One region of the Nocardioides sp. NPDC004968 genome, then DNA from elsewhere that is predicted to be linked to it. Evidence: riboswitches for the same ligand, from Rfam matches in the RefSeq annotation. Region 1 holds a riboswitch; each other region holds the start of a gene.
What was found. Region 1 has a riboswitch for cobalamin ahead of cobN (cobaltochelatase subunit CobN). Riboswitches for the same ligand answer to the same signal wherever they lie in the genome.
Positions count from the first base shown of each region.

Region 2: another riboswitch for cobalamin. It lies ahead of ABZU72_RS19660 (ABC transporter substrate-binding protein); the one in region 1 lies ahead of cobN (cobaltochelatase subunit CobN).
Region 3: another riboswitch for cobalamin. It lies ahead of ABZU72_RS28175 (ribonucleotide-diphosphate reductase subunit beta); the one in region 1 lies ahead of cobN (cobaltochelatase subunit CobN).

Region 1 covers NZ_JBEXJF010000041.1:3,976-9,038, forward strand. The annotation lists gene cobN (cobaltochelatase subunit CobN) at 1-2,024, opposite strand, end outside; cobalamin riboswitch at 2,058-2,203, opposite strand; gene ABZU72_RS24830 (GNAT family N-acetyltransferase) at 2,181-2,741, opposite strand; gene ABZU72_RS24835 (helix-turn-helix domain-containing protein) at 2,839-3,459, shown strand; gene ABZU72_RS24840 (hypothetical protein) at 3,452-4,177, shown strand; gene ABZU72_RS24845 (NAD(P)/FAD-dependent oxidoreductase) at 4,159-5,063, opposite strand, start outside.
Region 2 covers NZ_JBEXJF010000023.1:57,089-62,151, forward strand. The annotation lists gene ABZU72_RS19650 (ABC transporter ATP-binding protein) at 1-523, opposite strand, end outside; gene ABZU72_RS19655 (iron chelate uptake ABC transporter family permease subunit) at 520-1,533, opposite strand; gene ABZU72_RS19660 (ABC transporter substrate-binding protein) at 1,533-2,573, opposite strand; cobalamin riboswitch at 2,627-2,814, opposite strand; gene ABZU72_RS19665 (NAD(P)H-dependent oxidoreductase) at 2,843-3,541, opposite strand; gene ABZU72_RS19670 (sugar ABC transporter ATP-binding protein) at 3,720-5,063, shown strand, end outside.
Region 3 covers NZ_JBEXJF010000063.1:4,236-9,298, reverse strand. The annotation lists gene ABZU72_RS28180 (ribonucleotide reductase N-terminal alpha domain-containing protein) at 215-1,912, opposite strand; gene ABZU72_RS28175 (ribonucleotide-diphosphate reductase subunit beta) at 1,912-2,910, opposite strand; cobalamin riboswitch at 3,061-3,278, opposite strand; cobalamin riboswitch at 3,368-3,553, shown strand; gene ABZU72_RS28170 (iron ABC transporter permease) at 3,667-4,677, shown strand; gene ABZU72_RS28165 (ABC transporter ATP-binding protein) at 4,674-5,063, shown strand, end outside.

The sequences.
Region 1 (5,063 bases):
TGGGCGTCCTTGATCTCGCAGAGCCAGCCGTCGATGTGGAGCATGAAGTCGTCGAAGTCGTCGTCCTCGGGCCGCTCCTCCATGCCGAGGTCGCGGTGGAGCTCGGCGGCCTTCATCAGCTGCCAGATCTCGCCGCGGATGGCGGGCAGCTTGGCCGGGTCCATGGACGAGATCCGGTCGTACTCCTCCATCAACGACTCCAGCCGCGCGATGTCGCCGTAGGACTCCGCGCGTGCCATCGGCGGCACCAGGTGATCGATGATCGTGGCGTGCGCGCGGCGCTTCGCCTGGGCGCCCTCGCCGGGGTCGTTGACCAGGAACGGGTAGATCAGCGGCATGTTGCCGATGGCCGCATCCGGGCCGCAGGACGCCGAGAGCGCGGCGTTCTTGCCGGGCAGCCACTCCATCGAGCCGTGCTTGCCGAGGTGGACCACGGCGTCGGCGCGGAAGCCGTGCTCGAGCCAGCGGTAGGCACCGAGGTAGTGGTGCGACGGCGGCAGGTCCGGGTCGTGGTAGATCGCGACCGGGTTCTCGCCGAACCCGCGCGGCGGCTGGATCAGGATGACGATGTTGCCGGCCTGGAGCGTGGCCAGCACGAGCTCACCCGAGTCGTTGACGAACAGGCTCCCCGGCGTCGGCCCCCAGGTCTCGACCATCTGTTCGCGCAGGTCAGCCGGGAGATCCGCAGTCCACTTGTCGTAGTCGGCCTTCGAGATGCGGACGTGGGCGTCGGTGAGCTGGGCGTTGGTCAGCCACTCCTCGTCCTGGCCACCGGCCGCGATCAGCGCGTGGATCAGCGCGTCGCCGGCGGCGGTGTCGCCCTCCTCGGCGGCGACGGAGTCGAGGATGCGTACGACCTCGTTGTCCTGTCCCAGGTCATAGCCCTCCTCGCGGAGCCGGCGCAGCATCCGGATCGCGGAGACCGGGGTGTCCAGGCCGACCGCGTTGCCGATCCGGGAGTGCTTGGTGGGGTAGGCGGAGAGCACCAGCGCGAGGCGCTTGTCGGGGTTGGCCGTGTGCCGCAGGCGGGCGTGGTTGACCGCGATCCGGGCGACCCGCGCGGTGCGCTCGGGGTCGGCGACGTAGTGGGGGAGACCCTGCTCGTCGAGCTCCTTGAAGGAGAACGGGGCGGTGATGATCCGCCCGTCGAACTCGGGGATCGCGATCTGGTTGGCTGAGTCGAGCGGCGTGACGCCGTCGTCGGAGACCTCCCACTCCGCGCGCGAGCTGGTCAGGCACAGGCCCTGCAGCACCGGGATGTCGAGCGCCGCCATCCGCTCCACGTCCCAGGCCTCGTCCTCGCCACCGGCGCTCGCCGAGGCAGGCACGGAGCCACCGGCCGCGAGCACGGTCACGATCAGCGCGTCGAGGGTGCCGAGCGCCTCGTAGAGGTCATCGGGGGCCGAGCGGAGGGAACCCGCGAAGACGGGTACGCCGGTGGCCGCGCCAGTCGCGTCGATGGCGTCGGCCAGCGCGTGGGCGAACGCGGTGTTCCCGCTGGTCTCGTGGGCGCGGTAGTAGAGCACCCCGATCCTGGGGAGTTGTGAAGCTGAGGGTGACCCATGGGCCACGCTGGGGTTCACAACCCGCTCCGGGACGCCCCAGGCCGGGACGGAGGCCGGCGGCTCGAACCCGAAGCCGGTCAGCAGGACCGTGTCGGAGAGGAACGCGTGCAGCTGGGCGAGGTTCGTCGGCCCGCCCTCGGCGAGATAGCGGTGAGCCTCGGCGGCGACACCCATCGGAACGGTGGAGTGCTCCATCAGCTCGGCGCTCGGCTGCTGCTCGCCGCCGAGGACCACGACCGGCGTGCCGCGCTCCTTGACGGCGCTCAGGCCGTCCCACAGGTCGGTGGGCGAGCCGAGGAGCCGGAAGACGACCAGGTCGGCGTCGGCCACGACCTGCTCCAGATCGGTCGCTCGCGACGGGTTCGCCCAGGCGTACTCGGCGCCGCTGGCACGGGCCGAGAGCAGGTCGGTGTCCGAGGTGGACAGAAGGGCGATGCGTACGCGTGCAGAGTCGGCCATGCCGAGTTCCTCCTAGGGGTTCTCGCCCCGTCGATCGGTCGGATTGCCCGTGGCCAGTGTCTGGCTGTGTCCGTGCCCAGAAGCTGTACGGACGTCACAGTGGCGGAACCGCCCCGGACTCTCACCGGGTTCCTGCGCCACGAGCGTGCTCGCAGCCTACCCCGCGTGGCGCGCGAGCCAGGTCTCGCGGGTGACCTCGTACTCGACCTCGCCGTCGGCGTGCCCGGCGAGCGGTTCGTCGAAGGTCTCGTGGAAGGCGCGTACGAAGCTCATCCCGACAGCGACCATGGTCGCGCGGGACGCCTCGTTGACCGCCATCGTCTGCGCGATCACCCGATCGATCCCGAGGTCCTCGAACCCGTGGCGGAGCAGCTCGAGCGAGCCTTCCTTCGCATAGCCCTTGCGCCACTGGCGTTGCGGGAGCCGGTAGCCCAGCTCGGCGGCATCGGTGCGCGGCGGGTTGTCGGGCGGCTCGAACATGTAGAGCCCGACGGCCTCACCGGCCGCGTACCCGATCCACTTGCCCAGCGCCTCCGTCTCCTTCGCCACCCGGATCCACTTGTGCATCCGCTCCTCGGTCTCCTCCGGCCTGAGCGCGCGGGTGAACAGATGGCGGAGCACCACGGGGTCCGAGTTGAGCTCGACGAGGAACGGCAGATGCTCCTCGGAAAGCGGGACCAGGTCGAGGCGCTCGGTGCGCAGACGGGCTTGCGGCATGGGCCAGACGTTAGCCAGGACGTACGTCGGTGGCACCTGGTTTCTGGGGCGATCACCTCAATTGACAAATCTGTTTGTCAATTGCATCCTGGATCTTGTGAGCAACGGCATCATCTATGTCGACGAGCCGGACCGGGTGGCCGCGGCGCTGTCGCCTATTCGTCGGCAGCTGCTCGGTCACCTGCAGGAGCCCACGTCGGCCACCCAGCTCGCTGCCGTGCTCGAGCTGCCTCGCCAGCGGGTGAACTACCATCTGCGGGCGCTCGAGTCGGCCGGGTTGGTGGAGCTGGTCGAGGAGCGGAAGCGCCGCGGATTCGTCGAGCGGATCGTGCGTGCGAAGCCGGGTGCGATCGTGGTCGACCCATCGGTGATGGGCCGCGGATCCGAGTCTGCTGAGAGCGCCGGGCGGATCATGGACCAGTTCGCCGCCGACCACCTGGTCGGGGTCGCGGCAGCCACCGTGCGGGATGTAGCCCGTATGCAGGTCAAGGCAGACGAGCAGGGCAAGCGCCTGCTCACGTTCACGATCGAGGCCGCCGTGCGCTTCGCTGACGCCGCCGACGTGCACAGATTCACCGAGGAGCTGACCGAAGCGCTGCGGCGTACGGCCGAAAGCTTCGACAGCCCGACCGGTCGTCAGTACCGCGTGGTCATCGGCGGGCATCCCGCCCCGGCCGCGGTGGCCGAACCGTCCGAACAGGAGCAGAGTGATGAATGACATTCAGCGCGGCGAGACGCCGCGGATCGAGGTCACCGCGTCGGCCTCGGCCGATGCCGCGTGGCAGGCGCTGCGGGATCCGGCCGCCATCCGACAGTGGCACGGCTGGGACACCGATGAGGCCGAGGCCGAGATCGACTCGATCTACTTCACCGACGTCGTCGAGGAGGCCGACCGGCGCACACTGGTCGTCAACGGCGGCGACAAATTCGAGATCCAGCCGGACGGCGACGGTGTCCGAATCACGCTGACTCGTGCGCCGTTGTCCGGCAACCCGGACTGGGACTCGTACTACGACGATGTCACCGAGGGATGGACGTCGTTCATGCATCAGCTTCGGTTCGCGCTCGAGCGCCGGCCCGGCATGACGCGCCGCACGCTGTTCTTCGCCGATCGCGGCACCTACTCGGGCACCGTCATCGAGCGGCTCGGCCTCGACGCTGTCGCCGACCAGCCCCGGGGCAGCCGCTACACAACGACGATCGCCGGCGAGGACGTGACTGGCGAGGTCTGGTTCCGCTCGGCGCACCAGCTGGGCGTGACGGTCGACGCATGGGGCGAGGGCCTGCTGGTGATCGCCGGCACCGCGCCGTCGGACGCCGACCCGGCCGGCACGTCGATGGCCATCCTCAGCACGTACGGCCTCGACGGCACCGACTTCGGGCAGCTCGACACGAGGTGGGCCGGCTGGTGGGCCGATCACCGGGCGGGGGAGTGATCCCCATCCAGGTGGCGTAGAGCGCGGTGGGCGGCGTGGTAGCCGCACATGCCGTGGACGCCGGCGCCGGGCGGGGTGGCGGCGGAGCAGAGGAACATCCCGGGGATGCCGGTGTCGTAGCCGGCGAGGGTGGGCCGGACGATGAGCTGGCGAAGGGTGTTGGCGCCGGTTGAGATGTCACCCCCGACGTAGTTGAGGTTGTACGCCGCGTAGTCGGCCGGTGTGGTGACGTGCGTCGCCACGATCTGATCGCGGAAGCCGGGGGCGAAGCGCTCGATCTGGGCCAGCACCGCGTCGGTGGCGTCGCCCTCGTAGCCGTGCGGGACCTGCGCGTAGGCCCAGACCGGGTTGAGGTCTCCCGCCGAACGGGACGGGTCCGCGACGTACTGCTGACCGAGCAGCACGAACGGACGCTCCGGCATCCTGCCCGCCGCGATCTCCCGCTCGCTGGTCGCCACCTCGGCGATCGTCCCGCCGAGATGGACGGTGCCGGCGCGGCCGACCTCCGGGTCACGCCACGGGATCGGCCCGCGGACCGCGAGGTCGAGCTTGTACGCCGCGGGGCCGTGCTGCCACCTCCGCATCGCCCGGCGCTGCCGCTCGGGGAGGGCGGAACCGGCGATGTCGGCGAAGCCGCCTGGACTGGTGTCGAACAAGGTGACATCGGCGTCCGGAATGTCGGCGAGGTTGCGGACGGTGGTGCCGGTGACGATGGTGCCGCCCAGCTCCTCGAGCCGCTCGGCCATGGCGAGGGTGATCGCGTGGGAGCCGCCCTCGGCGACCGGCCAGCCGTAGCGATGCCCGCTCACCACGAGCATGGTGCCCACGGCGGCCGGGCCCGGACGGTCCAGCGGCTGGAAAGCGTGCGCCGCGCATCCGGCGAAGA
Region 2 (5,063 bases), on a different contig from region 1:
GGTGACGTACGTCGAGGTGGTTCGTCGGCTCGTCCAGGAGCAGGATCTCGGGCTCCTGGGCGAGCGCCCGAGCGATCTGCGTACGTTGCCGCTCGCCGCCCGAGAGGGTCGAGAAGCGCTGGTCGAGGCGGTCGGCGATGCCGGCGTGGGCGGCGGCCTCCTCGATGACGGCACGGTCGTGGGCGCTGTCGGGAGCCCAGGCCGGGCGGTGGGGGACCCGGCCGAGCCCGACAACGTCGCGTACGCGGAGGTCCTGGCTGGTCGCCGGCTCCTGCTCGACGACCGCGAGCCGGCGTGCCAGCCGACGCCGGGACATGCCGGCGAGCGGGCTGCCGTCGAGCAGGACGTCCCCGGAGTCCGGTGGCTTCAGCCCGGCCAGGATCCGGATCAGCGAGGACTTCCCGGAACCGTTGGGACCGAGCAGTCCGACGGTGGTGCCGTCCTCGACCTGCAGGGACACCTCGTCGACGACGAGCCGGCCACGGGGAGCCCATCGGACCCGGCCGGCCTCGAGCGCGGTCATCGTCGCGCCCTCAGCAGCACCAGCGCGAAGGCCGGCACCCCGACCAGCGCGGTCGCCACCCCGACCGGAAGCTCCTCGGGGTCGATCACCGTCCGGGCCGCGGTGTCGACCCAGATCAGGAAGATCGCGCCGAGCAGCGCGGTGGCCGGGAGCAGCAGCCGGTGCCCGGCGCCGACCAGCGCGCGGGCGAAGTGGGGCAGGACCAGACCGACGAAGCCGATCGCTCCGGACGTGGAGACGATGACGGCCGTCATCAGCGCCGTGAGCACGAGGAGCACGGCCCGGATGCGCGTGACGTCGACGCCGAGCGAAGCCGCCGCGTCGTTGCCGAACGCGAACGCGTCCAGCCACCCGGCGCCCGCGACGCAGCAGAGCAGCCCGCCGAGCACGATCACCCCGCAGACGAGTACGTCGGTCCAGCTCGCCGAGGAGAGCGACCCGAGCAGCCAGAAGAGCACTCCGCGCGTCTGCTCGGCGTCGGCCGCGGTGAACACGATGAACGAGGTGAGTGCCGAGAAGAGCTGGGTGGCGGCGATGCCGGCCAGCACGAGCCGGTCGGTGGTGCCGCCGGCGAGCGAGGCCAGCAGCAGCACGAGCGCGAACGAGACGAGCGCGCCCGCGAACGCCCCGGTGGAGAGACCGATCGCGCCCGAGCCGACGCCGAGCACGACGACCGCGACCGCCCCGGTGGAGGCTCCAGAGGAGATCCCGAGCACGAACGGGTCGGCGAGCGGGTTGCGCAGCAGCGACTGCAGGATCACTCCGCAGATCGCCAGTCCGGCTCCGCAGATCCCGGCCAGCAACGTACGCGGCAGCCGCAGGTCCCACACGATGCTCTGTTGGAGCAGAGTGAGGTCGGAGAGCCCGAGCCCGGCCCTGTCGGCGACGACGCCGTAGACGTCGGCGACGCTCAGGTCGGAGGGCCCAACGGTGATGGCGCCTGCGACCGAGGCCAGCACCACCAGCGGCGCCACCAGCAGGACGCCGGCGCGGGGGAGGCGTACGGGCATCAGCGGAGGTCGAGGTCGGCCAGCTGGTCCGCGACGTTCTCGACCGCGTAGACGGTGCGGATCGAGGGGTTGAGCTCGGCTCCGGAGAGCGTCACGAAGCGATCGTTCCGGACTGCGTCCATCCGGGCGGTGACCGGGTTGCTCTTCAGGTAGTCGATCTTGGCGCGTGCGGTCTCGGCGGTCTGGCTCTTGCGGGTCAGGTCGCCGAGGACGATGACATCGGGGTTGCGCTCGGCGACGGTCTCCCAGTTGATCTGCGGCCACTCGTCGGTGGTGTCGTCGAAGACGTTCTCGATGCCGAGGGTGCGGCCGATGATCCCCGGGCCGCCGCAGCAGCCGGCCAGATAGGGCGACTCGGAGTTGGCGAACCAGTACATCGCGCTCACCTCGCCCTTTGGCGCCTCGGTCCGGGCGGTCTCCAGCCGCTTCGACAGGTCGGCGACGAGCTCCTCGCCCCGCTCGGGGACGCCGAAGATCCGCGCCAGGTCGGTGATCTCCTGGAAGATCGTGTCGATCTCGAGGGCGTCGTGGCGGGTGCCGTCGTCATCGCCCTCGTTGTCCTTGAGACACTCGGCGGGGGAGAGGTAGGAGCCGACGCCGAGCTTCTCCAGGTCCTCGGGCGTGGTCACCCCGCCCTCGCCCAGCGTGCTGATGAATGAGGCCGTGACGAAGTCCGGCTCGGCCTCCAGGACGCGCTCGTAGGAGGGCGCGTTCTCGGCCATCCGGGGCACGTCCTTGTTGTCCGCGGCCAGCGAGTCGAGCACCGGGTCGGTCCAGGTCGCAGTTCCGGCCATCCGGTCGGCCAGTCCGAGCGAGAGCAGGATCTCCGTGGAGCCCTGGTTGAGCGAGACGACGCGCTCGGGCGGTGCCTCGAGGGTGATCTCGCGCCCGCAGTTGGTCAGGGTGAGCGGGAAGCCGGTGGTGTCGGCGGCCGCCTGCTGTGCGCCGGAGGGCTGGTCGGCGGCGCAGCCGGCCAGTGCGGAGCAGAGCACCAGGACGGTGCTCGCGGTGAACGTTCGGATGGTGCGGGAGAGGTGCACGTCGGTCCTCGAGCTGGTCGCGGGCTGGTGCGCGTCGCCCGTCCTGACCGGCAGCGGTCTGCTGCAGGGCCAGCAGGTCTTCGGACTCGGGATCGACCGGCGCGAGACGCCTTCCCAGGCCCGAGGGCCCAGTGGCACAGTGTCCCGTCCGTCACCCACACCGCTGCGCGTCAGTCCCGGACTCTCACCGGGTTCCCGTGCCGGGACTACGTCCCAAGCGGCTGGCTCCAAGACCGTAGCAGGGGGCCCCGCCCCCGTGGGGGACGACCTCAGCCCTCGCGATGGGCGCTCAGCCCGTCCTCCCCGGGCGCGACCGAGTCGTGGAGTCTGATCGTGTGGTCGTAGTGCTCCTCGGCCATCGGCCGGTAGTCGATCCGCGGCTCCGTCATCACGCCCTCGAGACGTACGCTCAGGTCGGCCTCGATCCGCGCCATGACCTGGGCGTCGATGGTGTCGGTGTCGGTGATCAGGTGCGGGCGCAGCGGGTCCATCCCGGTGTACCAGAACGTGCCGTGCAGAAGGGGCCACAGGACGTCCTCGATGTCGCCGCTGATCCCGCGCGGGCCCAGCGTCGCGGCCCGGTCACCGGCGGTGACGATCGTCAGCGCGCGCTTGCCGACCAGACCACCCTTGCCGTACTTGAGCGGCTTGCCGGTCTCCGGATCCGGTACGTCGAAGGCGAACCCCGACTCGAAGACCCGGTCGATCCAGCCCTTGAGGATGGCCGGCACCGAATACCACCACAGCGGGAACTGCACGACCAGCAGATCGGCCTCCCGCAGCCGGTCCTGGTGGCGGCGTACGTCGGCCTCGCCCCGCTCCACCAGAAGTGGATTGAAACCTTCTCGATAGAGGTCGATCTCGTCGACGCTCCAGCCGGCGGCGCCGAGCGTGTTCGCGCCGACCTCGCGCAACCGTCCGTTGAGTGATGACGCGTGCGGATGTGCCCATACCCAGAGTGCGTGCATGGGTCTCTGAACGCCGTCTGACGCGGCGGGATTCCCGCCCGGATGCGGGCGGGCGCCGACGCGGTCTGATGACAAAGTCCGGATCTCGCTCAAATTAGCGGCCTCAGAGTGTTGACGTATGTGATTGCCATCACTAGCGTAAACCAGGCTTGAAACCTTTCAATTCGAGGAGCTGCCCATGCCGGACACACCCGCCGCACTGGAGCTGCGGGACGTGGCCAAGTCGTTCGGCCCCGTACGCGCCCTCCGGTCCGGAAGCCTCCGGGTCGAGGCCGGATCCATCCACGCGCTCGTGGGGGAGAACGGTGCCGGGAAGTCGACCCTGGTCAAGATCGTCGCCGGGCTCTATCGCCGCGACGCCGGCGACTACCTGCTCTCCGGGGAACAGGTCGACTTCCGCAACACCGCCGACGCCAAGCAGGCCGGGGTCGCGGTCATCTACCAGGAGCCGACCCTCTTCCCCGACCTCTCGGTCACCGAGAACATCTTCATGGGACGCCAGCCGACCAACCGCTGGGGCAAGATCGACCGCGCCGCGATGCGCACCGAGGTCGTCGAGCTCTTCGCCCGGCTGGGTGTCCCGATCGAGCCCGACCGTCCGACCGAGGGTCTTTCGATCGCCGACCAGCAGCTGATCGAGATCGCCAAGGCGCTCTCGCTCGACGCCAAGGTCCTGATCATGGACGAGCCGACCGCCGCCCTGTCGGGCAACGAGGTCGAGCGGCTGATGAGCGTGGCGCGCACGCTACGCGACCAGGGCTGCGCCGTCGTCTTCATCTCGCACCGCTTCGATGAGGTGTTCGCCCTCTGCGACACGATCACGGTGATGCGCGACGGCGCCTACATCTCCACCGACCCCATCTCGGCGGTCACCGAGGACGAGATCGTCCAGCGGCTCGTCGGGCGGGAGGTCTCCGACCTCTACCCGAAGCTCGAGGCCACCGTCGGCAAGCCCCTGCTCGAGGTCAAGGGCCTCACCCGCACCGGCCTGTTCCAGGACATCAGCCTCACCGTCCGCGAGGGCGAGATCGTCGGCCTGGCCGGCCTCGTCGGAGCCGGGCGCAGCGAGGTCGCGCAGGCGATCTTCGGCGTCGACCCCTACGAGAGCGGCGAGGTCACCCTCGAGGGCCGGCCGGTCCCGCCGGGTGACCCGAGACGAGCGATCGAGATGGGGCTGGCGTTCGTCCCCGAGGACCGCCGCCAGCACGGTCTCGTCCTGGACGCACCGATCTCACGCAACATCACCCTGCCCACGAGCGGCCGGCTCGCCCGCACCGGGCTGATCAGCACCGGCATCGAGAACCGCTCGGCCGCCGACTGGGCCGCCCGGCTCGAGGTCAAGGCCGGGACGCTCGACACCTTGGCCGGCACGCTTTCGGGCGGCAACCAGCAGAAGGTCGTCCTGGCCAAGTGGCTCTCGACCCGGCCCAAGGTGCTGATCATCGACGAGCCCACCCGAGGCATCGACGTCGGCACCAAGTCCGAGGTTCACCGCCTGCTCTCGACCCTCGCCCAGGAGGGT
Region 3 (5,063 bases), on a different contig from region 1:
CTTCGGCGGCGGGTCTTCGTCGCTCGCCGCAAGTACACGAGCAAGCTCGGCACTTGGACTCACTCCTCAGCCTTCGCAGGCCGCGCAGTCAGGGCCGTTCTCGATGGCGCAGACCTCGGCATCGCTCCAGTCGTCCCAGGTCAGGTCGTCGATGGCGTCGGTGGTGGTCGGGGTCTCGTTCATGGTCATGCCTCTCGGTCGAAGGTCGAAGTGGTCAGTTGGTGCGGGTCTGCTTGCTGGCCTGGATGCCGGCCCGCGAGCGCAGGTAGTACAGGCTCTTGATGTTCGGGTCGAGCAGGGCCAGCTTGTGGATCTTGCTGATGTACTGCGGGGTCGCGTCGGCCTGGAAGAACAGGTTGAGCGACTGGGCCTGGTCGATGTAGACCTGCCGGTCCGAGGCGCGGGCGAGCAGGATCTCCTGGTCGATCTCGTAGCCCGTCTTGAAGACGTCCTTCTCGTGCTCGTCGAGCCAGTCGACGTGCTGGACCGAACCGCCGTGGTCGACGATGTCGTCGATGTGCGCCTGGTCGTAGACCCCGCGCTCCTCCATCACCTCGACGAGGTTCTGGTTGGCCCGCGGCATCTCGCCGGCCGAGGTGGTCTGGTTCCAGACGTTGGCGACGTACGGCTCGATGCCCTGGCTGGTGCCGCCGACGATCACCGCGGTGCTCATCGTCGGCGCGATCGCCATCAGGTGGGAGTTGCGTCGCCCGACGCACCACTCCGGGATGCCCGCGACCGAGCCCATCCACCGCGACGCTGCGTCGGCGTGCGACGAGATCCGCTCGAAGATGTCCTTGTTGAGCGCCGCAGCCTTGTCCGACTCGAACGGCACCCGCTGCTTCTGCAGGTAGTCGTGGTAGCCCATCACGCCCAGCCCGAGGCTGCGGGCCTTCTCGGTGTAGCGCACCGCCCGCTCCAGGCCGCGGATGGTGCGGGCCTTGCGCAGGAACGCCTCGGCGACCGCGTCGAGGAAGACGGTTGCGACGTACGCCGTGTCCTGGTCCTTCCACTCGTCGTAGGTCGAGAGGTTCAGCGAGGAGAGGACGCAGGTATAGGAGTGGTCCTCGTCGGAGAAGAGTGTGATCTCCGAGCACAGGTTGGAGGCCTTGTTGGCCAGCCCGTTGGCCTTGTAGGACTCGGTCTGGGCGGCGTTGACGGTGTCGACCTTCCAGATGTAGCCCTTGCCCAGCACCACCCGGATCTTCAGCACCCGCTGGTAGCGCTCCAGAGCATCGCGATCCCCGGCGAGCATCCGGTCGATGAACGCCTGGCTGAAGATCCAGCCGATGTTCTTGTTGGCGGGCTCGCGGAAGATCAGGTCGGCGAGCTCGAAGAAGTCCGGGTGGTCCACCGGCAGGTAGCCCGCCCAGGAGCCGCGGCGGGTGGCGCCCTGGCTGATCTGGTTGGTCATCTCGACGAAGTTGCAGAAGACCGGGACCACGCCGTTGGCCTTGCCGTTGTCGCTGAACTTCGCGCCGCGGGGCCGGACATCACCGAGGTACGCCGAGGTCCCGAACCCGTTCTGGGAGAGGATCGCCGCCTCCTTGAGGGTCTCGTAGAAGCCCCACACCGAGTCCTCGACGTACGAGCCCTCGCACGAGACGGGCAGACCCCGGTCGGTGCCGAGGTTGGACAGCACCGGCGTCGACGGCGAGAGCCAGCCGTTCCAGATCGCCTCGAAGAACCGCTCCGTCCAGGAGACGCCGTCCTCGCGGGGGTACATCTCGTCGGCGAGGTCGCCGGCGGTGCTGGCGATGGTCTCGTAGCGCTCCCGGACGCTCTGGTCGGCGACGGTGTACTTGGCCTTGAACATGGCGTAGCCCGCCGTGGTCATGAAGGCGGGCACGACGCCCTCGGCCTGCAGGGACTTGCGCTCGGCCGAGAGCGCCTCCCAGTTGTTGTTGCTCATTAGAAGCTGAACTCCGTCTCGCCGATGTTGCGGTTGTATTCGTTGCCGGTGACCTGGAAGAAGTCGTGGAACTGGGTGCCGTTGATGCCGCTGTAGAACCATTCGGCGATCGGGTTGGCCTCGACGTTGAACAGCGGCTCCATCCGCATGTTCTCCAGGGTCATGTCGATGCGGGACCTCACGAAGGTCTCCAGGTCGGCCTGGTCGATGCCGGCGATCGGCCCGTCGTCGAAGAGCATCTCGACGATCCGGGCCTCGTGGGCGTAGAGGTGCTCGGCGACGCCACGGACCCTCGCGAAGAGGTCGTCGCGCTCGGCCTCGAACTTGTCGGCAGGGACGGTGGCGGCGTACTCGTCGAGGGTGGTGTTGAACAGCCAGGCGCCGCCGGTGGCGTGCAGGTTCTCGTCGCGGGCGGAGAAGTTGATGCCGCTGATCACGTTCTGCAGCAGGTTCTTCCCGCCGGACTGGAAGTGCTTGAGGAAGGCGAAGTTGGAGTAGAGGACGCAGTTCTCCATCAGCGTGAAGACGCTCAGCGCGTAGAGCAGGTCCTCGTCGGCGATCGCGTCCCACACGAACTGGATCCGCTCGGCCAGCACCGGGTCGTTCTTGTAGGAGTCGTAGAACTCCTCGGTGTCGATCATCAGGACCTTGTTGAGCTTCGCGTAGAACGGCGCGTGCATGTTCAGCTCGGCGAACGAGAAGGCGTTGGACATCATCTGGACCTCCGGACGCGGGAACGCGTGGAAGATCCGGTCGCCCCACACCTCGCCGCCGAGGATCAGCTCGTAGATGGTGAACAGCTTCAGCGTGGTCTTGACCGCGGCCTGCTCGGCGTCGGTCATGTTGACCAGGAAGTCCTGCTTGTCGTTCTCGACCGGGATCTCCTCGGCGGTCCAGAAGATGCTCCGCTGCTTCTTCGCCAGGTCCTCGGCCATCGGATAGTCGAAGACGTACGCCGACTTCTCGGTGCGGATCGGTAGACCCTCGGTGTCGATCAAGCCCCATGCCCCTTGCTCACGCGGGCCCCCGGCCCGCTGGATGTCTCGTGCATCCGTGCCGGGGCAGGGAGGACGGCGGCAGCGCGCCGGGCGGACCCGGTCACGTGGTGCTCGCTCGATCCCCTGACCTTCCCTCGAGGTCGCGGACCCCACCATGAGGTGGGCACTGGCAGGTCTTCGGACTCGTGGGCGTCATCGTGCTCGGTCCTAGTGGCCGTCGCTTCCCAGGAGCCGGCTTGCTCCCAGTGCTTCGTGACGGCGGTCGTTCCCACTCACCGCTGCGGGGCAGTCCCGGACTCACACCGGGTTCCCTCTTGCCTCTCCCGCCCCGTCGCCGAGGTGGGAGAACCAGCTGCGAGGACCACTATATGCGGGAATTACACCAATGCAACTTCCTAGATCTTGTGTTCTGCCGTGTCGTCGGAAACTTCCCCGACACCGTCTCCGCAGCCCGTGCTAGCCTCTGCGCCGAGTCGAACGCATCCTGATGGATGCCAGGGAACTCCGGTGTGAATCCGGGACTGGCGCGCAGCGGTGAGGGCGACGGCGACGACCAGGAAGCCACTGGGGACCGAGTCCCTGGGAAGGCGGCGTCGCCGGGTGAACCCGAGTCCGAAAACCTGTCGGCTCAGATATACGTCACGGCCCTCGCGACCAGGGTCCAGAGGACCTGAGAGGCCGACCGCCGTGGAAACGCTGTCCCGCGAGACCCTGAGCCCGCGCCGTGCTCGTGAGGGGAGACGACGAGTCCCGTTCGTGCCGCTGGTGGCCGGGCTGCTGCTCGCCTCGGCGCTCAGCGCCGTCGCGTCCCTGGCCTTCGGGTCCGAGCGGATACCGATCGGTGAGGTCGTCGCGACCGTCGGCGACCGGCTCCAGGGCGACGCCACGGGGAAGTGGGACGTGATCGTGTGGGAGCTGCGCGTCCCCAGGGCGCTGATGGCGCTCGCCGTGGGCGCCGGCCTCGCCGTCGCCGGCGCCGGCATGCAGACCCTGGTCCGTAACCCGCTCGCCGACCCGTTCCTGCTCGGGATCAGCTCGGGCGCCTCGGTGGGAGCGACGGCGGCGATCACCACCGGGGCGCTGGGCGGCCTCGGCATCTATGCGGTCTCCGGCGGCGCGCTGCTCGGGGCGGTCGGCTCGGCCATGCTGGTGTGGCTGGTGGCCACCGCACAGGGCGGGTTGACCCCGATCAGGCTGGTGCTCTCGGGTGTCGTGCTCTCCTCGGGGCTCTCCGCGATCGCCTCGTTCCTGGTCTTCATGAGCGATGATCCGCGCGCGGCCGACTCGGTGATGTTCTGGATGCTCGGCAGCGTCGGTGGCGCCAGCTGGGAGAAGCTGTGGCTGCCCGCGGTCCTCAGTCTCGTCCTGGGGCTCGGAATGCTGGCGCTCCACCGTTGGCTGGACGCCCTGGCCGCCGGCCCCGAGACCGCTGCCGCGCTCGGCGTGAACGTCGCGGCGCTGCGTACGACTCTGTTCGTCGCGCTGGCCGTGCTGGTCGGGGTCCTGGTCGCGGTCAGCGGTGGGATCGGGTTCGTGGGGCTGATCGTGCCGCACGCGGCCCGGCTGCTCGTGGGCGCCCAGCACCGGGTGGTGCTCCCGGTCGCGGCCCTGGGAGGCGGGCTGTTCCTGCTGTGGGTCGACGTGCTCGCCCGGGTGGTGGCCCGCCCCCAGGAGATCCCGCTGGGGGTGGTCACCGGCGTCGTCGGCGCGCCGCTCTTCCTGCTGCTGCTGGGCCGTGGCCGGTATCGCTTCGGCGGTAACGCGTGAGCGGCCGGCCCGCGCTGCGGCTGCGCGGGGTCGCGGCCCGGCTGGGCGAGCGCGAGGTGCTTCGCGATGTCGATCTGGACGTGCCGGTGGGCACCCGCCTCGGGATCGTGGGGGTGAACGGCGTGGGCAAGTCGACCCTGCTGCGGATCCTTGCCGGGGTTCTGCGGCCCAGCGCCGGGCTGGCCCATCTCGCCGACGAGACCGGCCGGCTCCACGAGACGGCCCGGATCGGCTCGCGTGAACGCGCCCGGCGGATGGCGTACGTCCCCCAGGAGGAGGTCGTCTCCGCCGAGCTGCTCGTCGGGGAGATGGTGGCGCTGGGCCGGGTGCCCCGCACCCGGCCCTGGTCCCGGGGCGGACGGCAGGAGCGCGAGATCGTCCGGGCG